One region of the Actinoplanes sp. SE50/110 genome, then DNA from elsewhere that is predicted to be linked to it. Evidence: riboswitches for the same ligand, from Rfam matches in the RefSeq annotation. Region 1 holds a riboswitch; the other holds the start of a gene.

Region 1 (3,805 bases):
CGATCCGGGTCACCGGCCGCGCCGGGACCTCGCTGGACGAGGCGTGGCGGGACGGGGCACACGCGTACCTGGGAATGGCCGTTCCGGGATTTCCCAACATGTTCCTGGTGTACGGCCCGAACACGAACACCGGGAACACGTCCGTGGTCTTCTTCCACGAGGCCCAGGCCCGCTGGATCGCGCAGGCCGTCCGGCGGATCGCGCGGAGCCGGCAACCGCTGGAGGTACGCCCGGAGGTGGCCGCCGCCTACGACGAGGAAATGCAGGGCCGGCTCGCCGGAAGTGTCTGGGCGGCCTGCCAGAGCTGGTACCGCACCGCGTCCGGCCGCATCGTGACCAACTGGCCCGGAATGGCCGCCGAATACCGCCGCCGCACCGCCCGCCTGAACCCGGCCGACTTCCGGTGACCGGCCGCGACGGCTCACCGCCACCGCATGCCCGGGACCGCGTCGGGCGTCGCGCCGCCGGGCGCCGGCCGTCCCGCCGTCGTGGGGCTGACCGGCTGCCGGACCAGCCAGCGGGGCCCGGCGGTGCCCGGACTCAGCGCGCGGTCGTGGCGGTGACGTAGGTGTCGATCTCGGTGAGCAGGGCGGACCTGCCCGTGGCGTCGAGGAACGAGTAGCGGACCGCCTGCCGGGCCAGGTCGGCGACGCCGTGCTCGTCCAGGCCGAGCAGGTCCGCGGCCACCTGATACTCGTGGTTGAGGGTGGTGGAGAACATCGGCGGGTCGTCGGAGTTGACGGTGACCGGCACCCCGGCCGCGACCAGTGCCGGGAGGGGATGCTCGGCCAGGGACGGCACCGACCGGGTGCAGACGTTGGAGGTCGGGCAGACCTCCAGGGCGATGTCGTGCTCGCGCAGGTAGGCCATCAGTTCCGGATCGCGCGCGGCGGCGATGCCGTGGCCGATGCGTTCCGCGCCGAGGTGGTGCAGCGCGTCCCAGACGGTCTGCGGGCCGGTCGACTCGCCGGCGTGCGGCACGCTGCGCAGCCCGGCGGCCCGCGCGGCGGCGAAATGGCCGGCGTAACTCTCCCGGGAGATGCCGGCTTCCGGGCCGCCCAGCCCGAAGCTGACCAGGCCGTCCGGCCGCTGCCGGAGCGCCACGTCGAGGGTCACGTCGGCGCCGGTCATGGTCGGCTCGCCGGGAATGTCGAAACACCAGCGCAGTTCCACGCCGTGGTCACGGGCGACCCGTCGCCGGGCGTCCTCCACCGCCTCGCAGTACGCCTCGGCCGGGATGCCGCGGACCACCGAGGAGTACGGGGTCAGCGTCAGCTCCGCGTACCGCACCGACTGCCCGGCCAGACCGGCGCCGATGTCGTAGGTGAGCGTGGCCACGTCCTCGGCGTCGCGGATCAGATCCACAACCGACAGATACACCTCGATGAAATGCGCGAAGTCGGTGAAGGTGAAGTACTCCGCGAGCAGGGCCGGGTCGGCCGGCACCGAGGTGCTCCCGGCGTGCCGCTCGGCCAGACGCGCCACGGTCCGCGGTGTCGCCGAGCCGACGTGGTGCACGTGCAGCTCCACCTTGGGCAGGCCGGCGATGAATCCGGTCAGGTCCGATGCCATGAATGCGTCCCCCACAGGTCGTCCGCCGGGGGCACGCGTCCAGGGCAGCCTCCGGCGGGAGGCGCCCTTGCGACCAGGGACAGGCCGAGCGTGGCGGATGAAACATCCGTCGCAGCGCCCCTCGACCCGCACCCGGACGCTAACAAGGCCCGCTCTGCGCGGCAATCCGCCCACCGGGTCCCTCCGGAAACGAAACCGGTGAGCAGCCCGAGCCGAGCGTGATGACGAGGGGCGACGGCGCCGCGCAGACGGATGAGCCGGGTCAGCGGCTGGTGGTGATCTCGGCGGCCGCCGCCGTCTCCGACGGCTCCTCCGGGACTTTCGTACGGCGGAGAGCCGCGGCCGCGACCAGTAGACAGAGACCCGCACCGACGAGCACCAGACGGTAGTCGAGGACGGCGATGAGGACGGCGCCGAGGGCGAGGCCGGCGGTCTGCGGCCCGGTGAACTGCGGTGCGCGGTGCAGACCCTGGCTGATGACGGCGTAGCCGGTCGCATCGCCGCCGCCGCCGACGGCGAAGGCCGCGAGGACGCTGGCGAGCGTCACGCGTCGCAGCGGCGGACTTCCGGAGAGGAATCGGAAGCCGGCACCGAGCTCGGTGGTGATCCGGCGCAGGGGGTGCATGGGGATCGCCCGTGCTGCGGCGGCATCGACGGGCCGGGGCTCGGCGATCCGGGTCCGCCAGTGATCAAGGAGCACCTGATCGAGCGCCTACGCCGCGGGTGAATTTCGGGTCGTCCCCCCGCACGTCGGGTTTCAGAGGACCGTGAGCAGAGGCCGGGCCGGGAGGAGCGGGACCGCGTCGGGTGGGGTGGGGCGGTTGAGGTGGTAGCCCTGCAACAGGTCGACGCCGGCCCGGGCCAGGTCGGCCGCGGTGGGTTCGTCCTCGACGCCCTCGGCGACGACCTTCATGCCGAGGGCCTTCGCGATGGCGATCACCGAGTCGATGATCGTGGCGTGCGCCGGGGAGTCGTGCATCTGGACGACGAACGAGCGGTCGATCTTCAATTCGTCGATGGGCAGGCGGGGGAGCAGGCCCAGCGACGTGTAGCCGGTGCCGAAGTCGTCGATGGCCACCCGGACGCCGCGCAGGCGCAGGTCGGCCAGCTGGGCGGCGACCTCGTCGGGGCGGGCCAGCACGGCGGTCTCGGTGATCTCGACGGTGAGCAGTTCGGCGGGGAGCTGTTCGAGGTCGAGCATGGCCAGGATGGTGGGTACGGCGCGGGCCTGGGCCAGGTAGGCGGCCGGCAGGTTGACCGAGACGGGCACGTGGTGACCGGCCCGTTTCCACAGGGCGGCCTGGTGCAGGGCTTCGGCCAGCACCCAGTCGGTGAGTTCCAGGATGACGTCGGAACGTTCCGCGTCGGGCAGGAACACGCCCGGGGGCAGCAGGCCGCGCTGCGGGTGCTGCCAGCGGACCAGGGCCTCGACGCCGTTGATCTCGCGGGTGACGGCGTCGTGCAGCGGCTGGTAGTGCAGGCGCAGGTGGCCGCTCTTCAGGCCGGTGCGCAGCTCGGTGAGCTGGCGCAGGTCGACACGCTGGGTGGAGTCCAGGCCGGGGGTCCAGGAGACGACGCCGGTGCGGTCCTGCTTGGCGCGGCGCATGGCGGCCGCGGCGCGGCGCTGGACGACCTGGATGTCGTGGTGGTCGGCGGGGCTGACGCCGATGCTGACCTCGACGCCGATCGGCAGGCCGTCGACGGTGTGCGGGCCGCGCAGACCGGCCGCGATGTGCCGGCCCATCGACTGCGGGGTGTGGCCGGCCGGCAGGTCGCCGAGCAGCACCAGGAACTGGTCGCCGTCGAGACGGGCGGCCAGGTCGCCGGGGCCGTGCGCGGCGCTCAGCGCGACCGCCACCCGGTGCAGCAGGATGTCGGCGCCGTGGTGGCCCAGCACGTCGTTGGCGTCCTGGAACCGGTCCAGGCCCAGGTGCAGAACGGCGACCAGGGTGCCGGCGTCGAGACGGCGCTGGCCCTCGGCGGCGATCAGGCTGCGGTTCGGCAGGCCGGTCAGCTGGTCGGTGCGGGACAGTTTGGCGTAGCGACCGGCCATCGCGGACAGCAGCTCCATCATCGGGGCGATGCCGCAGCGGCCGTCCGGCCAGACGACCAGGACCGGCTCCTCGCGGTCGCCGCCCTTGCGGGCCAGGGCGGCCTCGGCGGCGACGTCGATGTCGGTGTCGGCGGGCAGCGCGAGCGAGTCCGCGCCGGCCAGGTCGGCCAGGGTGCCGCG
Region 2 (3,805 bases), 3.8 Mb from region 1:
AGGGCCACCGAGAGGCTGATCACGGTGCGCAGGTTGCGCCGGATGTCCAGCAGAGACGAATCCAGCGCCGCGGTGTAGAGCAGCGGCGGCAGGATGAAGGTAAGAATCAGATCCGGATCGATTTCGATGTTCTTGCCGGGCAGGCGGGTATAGGCGATACCGATGACGGTCAGCAGGACGGCGGCGGGCAGGCCGGTCTTCCCGGAGATCCAGCGCACCACCACGATGATCACGATGATCGTGATGGCCACCAGACCGAAAAGAAGGGTCTCCTCGTGGCTCATCTGCCTATTCTTCGTTATCCCGCGCCGGTTGGATAATTCAGCGGATCTTGTTACCCAGATTTTTCAGGGCGAGCCGATGCCTTTTGATCAGCGGCAACGCGCGGCGAGCGATCTGCTGGACGGCCGGCTCGTCACCATCGGTGAGTTCGGCGCGGATCAGGTGGGCGGCCTGGGCGTGCAGTCCGGTCTGGCCGGTCAGGAACAACCGGTCGAAGGCCGGGCCCTGCGCGGTTTCGAAAGCCGCCAGACTCTGCTGGACGGTGGCGTTCGGGGCGGCGTCCAGGCGGACGTGCAGGCGCTGGGCGGTGGCCCGGACGGCGGTGTCGAGGCGGGTGCTGTCCGCCGCGAAGCGCGTGCCCAGGTGGCGGATGACCGGGTTCGCCGAGCGCTGGACGGCCAGTCGGCCGATCGCGATCTGGGCGAGGTCGCCCTGGTGGGCGGTGCGCAGGAAGGCCGCGTCCGGATCGAGGCGGGCCGGGGCCGCCTTCGCCGCTGACGCGGTGGTCAGCGGCAGCAGCATCGCGGCGGTCAGGCCGAAGGCGGTGAAGATACGTCGCATGAAAATCCCCCTATGTCGGAAGCCGCAGATTAACCGCGAGAAAACCGACATAGGGGAACTATTTACTGCTTATAACTCAGTAGCGGTAGTGCTCCGGCTTGAACGGACCCTCGACGTCGACGCCCAGGTACTCCGCCTGCTTCTTGGTCAGCGTCGTCAGGCGCACACCCAGCGCGTCCAGGTGCAGCCGCGCGACCTTCTCGTCCAGGTGCTTCGGCAGCACGAAGACCTGCTTCGCGTACTCGCCGGGCTTGGTCCACAGCTCGATCTGCGCCATCACCTGGTTGGTGAACGAGTTCGACATGACGAAGCTGGGGTGGCCGGTGGCGTTGCCCAGGTTCATCAGCCGGCCCTCGGACAGGATGATCACCGAGTGGCCGTCCGGGAAGCGCCACTCGTGCACCTGCGGCTTGATCTCCACCTTCTCGACGCCCGGGACCTTGGCCAGGCCGGCCATGTCGATCTCGTCGTCGAAGTGGCCGACATTGCCGACGATCGCGTTGTGCTTCATCGCCTGCAGGTGCTCGACCCGGATGATGTCGGTGCCGCCGGTGGTGGTGACGAAGATGTCCGCCTCGCCGACCACGTCCTCCAGGCGGACCACCTGCATGCCGTCCATCGCCGCCTGCAGCGCGCAGATCGGGTCGACCTCGGTCACCACGACGCGGGCACCCTGGCCGCGCAGCGTCTCCGCCGAGCCCTTGCCGACGTCGCCGTAACCGCAGACCACGGCCAGCTTGCCGCCCAGCATCACGTCGGTCGCCCGGTTCAGGCCGTCGACCAGCGAGTGCCGGATGCCGTACTTGTTGTCGAACTTGCTCTTGGTGACCGCGTCGTTGACGTTGATCGCCGGGAAGAGCAGGGTGCCCTCCTTGGCCAGTTTGTACAGCCGGGCCACACCGGTCGTGGTCTCCTCGGTGACACCGCGGATCTCGGCGGCGATCCGGGTGAACCGCTGCGGGTCCTCGGCCAGGCTCGCCCGCAGCGTGTCCAGGATGATCGAGTACTCGTGTGAGTCGGCCTCGGTGGTCTGCGGGACCGCGCCCGCCGCCTCGAACTCGACACCCTTGTGCACCAGCAGGGTGGCGTCACCGCCGTCGTCGAGGATCATGTTCGGGCCCCGGCCGTTGCCGAAGTCGAACAGCTGGGTGGTCGCCCACCAGTACTCCTCCAGCGTCTCGCCCTTCCAGGCGAACACCGGGACACCCGCCGGGGCGTCGACCGTGCCGGTCGGGCCGACCGCGACGGCGGCCGCCGCCTCGTCCTGCGTCGAGAAGATGTTGCAGGACACCCAGCGGACCTCGGCGCCGAGCGCGACCAGCGTCTCGATCAGCACGGCGGTCTGCACGGTCATGTGCAGCGAACCGGCGATCCGGGCGCCGGCCAGCGGCTTCGACTCACCGAACTCGGCGCGCAGCGACATCAGGCCGGGCATCTCGTGCTCGGCCAGCCGCAGCTGGTGGCGGCCGGCCTCGGCCAGGTTGATGTCGGCGATCGCGAAGTCGAGACCGTTGACGGATCGAAGTTTGTCGCTCATGAAAAGAGGGCTCCTCCCTCATCAGGAGGCGCCCTTACGTCAACAACACCGCACCCGAGCGTGGCGGACTTCGCTGTCCGTTGCAGCGCCTCTCGGATAGGCGGTGACTACTTTATCTTCTTCGGCGCTTGATCACATGCGCCTGAGAGTTCCGTCGGTGTCGGTGATGACATAGGTCCCGTCGCCGAGCGGCTGGAGGTCATACTCGTCGATCGTCATGATTCCCAGGTCACCCAGCACCTCTCCGGTGCGGGCACCGACCCGGAAGTGCCGCCACGAGTCGTCGTCGGCGACGGCGACCACGATCGCGGTCTCGTCGTCCAGATATCCGCCGGCGTATTCCACGTCCGGCCGGTCCAGCCCGAAGGCTTCGGCGCCGATCCGGAAGCGCACCGCGCCATCGGCGAAGTCGTGGAAGGCGACGTCCTCCTGCCAGTGGTCCACGGTCATGAACTGCCGCTGGTCGGGGGAGAGGTCGACCAGGGCGCGGTCATCCCAGGCGTAGTCGTGCACGGTGCCGTCCGGCCCGGCGCGGTAGGTCGCCCAGCCGTCCTGGCCGCGGCTGACGCTGAGCAGCATGCTGCCGTCACGGACCGGGAACTGCTGTCCTCGCTGGCCACCGGTCGGCAGCCGGTACCGCCGGATCTCCCGGCCGGTGCCGGCGTCGAGCACGAACCAGGCGTCGTGGCCGTCCTCCCGGCCCGGGGCGTAGACCCAGATCCGGGTCTCGTCCGCGGACAGGGTGACGGCGCTGGGCCAAGCCGTCGGCCGTTCACGCAGGCTGAGATCGCAGCGCCACCGTTCCTCGGCGCCCGGGCCGATCCGGATCACCGTGTTGCCGATCGCATGGATCAGGCTGTCCCGGCTCGCCGGCACCGCCCAGCCCTCGACCTCGGGCGGAACCGGGAAGGATCGGCAGGGCTCGAGGGACTCGTCGAAGACTTCGACGCCGCCGTCGGCCCAGCGGGAGATCACGCGCACGTGGGGAGGTTACGTCACGCGATGGGGCGCAATGACATCAAAGACCTTCCATGCCACCTCAGAAACCCATCATCCTGTACGTCGTGAAGCAGCCCCACCGGATCCGGGAGATCGCCCTCCGGGCCGGTCTCAGCCCGGCCACCGTCGACCGCGTGCTGCACCGGCGCGGCGGGGTCCGGGACAGCACCGTCGCCCGGGTCCGCCGGGCGGTCGCCGACCTTGATCGGGAGTGCGCGGAGCCGGACGACTTCGCGGCCGGCGCCACCGCCGCCTACCTGATCGAGCAGTGGCTGCACGACCGGGCCGGTGACGTCCTGGTGATCGCCGGTCCGGGAACCGGGAAGCGGATCGACGGGTTCCGGTCGGCGCTGGGGCCCGGCCGCCGGCTGCGGACGGTGACCGATCCCGGCCAGGTGCCGGCGACGCTGGCCGGCACACACACCG

The links. A riboswitch is a leader RNA that binds a small molecule or an ion and turns the genes downstream of it on or off. The one in region 1 is predicted to bind S-adenosylhomocysteine.
Region 2: it holds a riboswitch for S-adenosylhomocysteine, as region 1 does, so the genes downstream of both, ahcY (adenosylhomocysteinase) here and ACSP50_RS27035 (adenosine deaminase) in region 1, are expected to answer to the same signal.

What each region holds. Positions count from the first base shown of each region.
Region 1 covers NZ_LT827010.1:6,033,026-6,036,830, reverse strand. The annotation lists gene ACSP50_RS27040 (NAD(P)/FAD-dependent oxidoreductase) at 1-407, shown strand, start outside; gene ACSP50_RS27035 (adenosine deaminase) at 541-1,572, opposite strand; S-adenosyl-L-homocysteine riboswitch at 1,625-1,701, opposite strand; gene ACSP50_RS27030 (hypothetical protein) at 1,835-2,272, opposite strand; gene ACSP50_RS27025 (bifunctional diguanylate cyclase/phosphodiesterase) at 2,330-3,805, opposite strand, start outside.
Region 2 covers NZ_LT827010.1:590,540-594,344, forward strand. The annotation lists gene ACSP50_RS02590 (Na+/H+ antiporter) at 1-284, opposite strand, end outside; gene ACSP50_RS02595 (DUF4142 domain-containing protein) at 322-843, opposite strand; gene ahcY (adenosylhomocysteinase) at 920-2,380, opposite strand; S-adenosyl-L-homocysteine riboswitch at 2,400-2,480, opposite strand; gene ACSP50_RS02605 (hypothetical protein) at 2,513-3,361, opposite strand; gene ACSP50_RS02610 (LacI family DNA-binding transcriptional regulator) at 3,445-3,805, shown strand, end outside.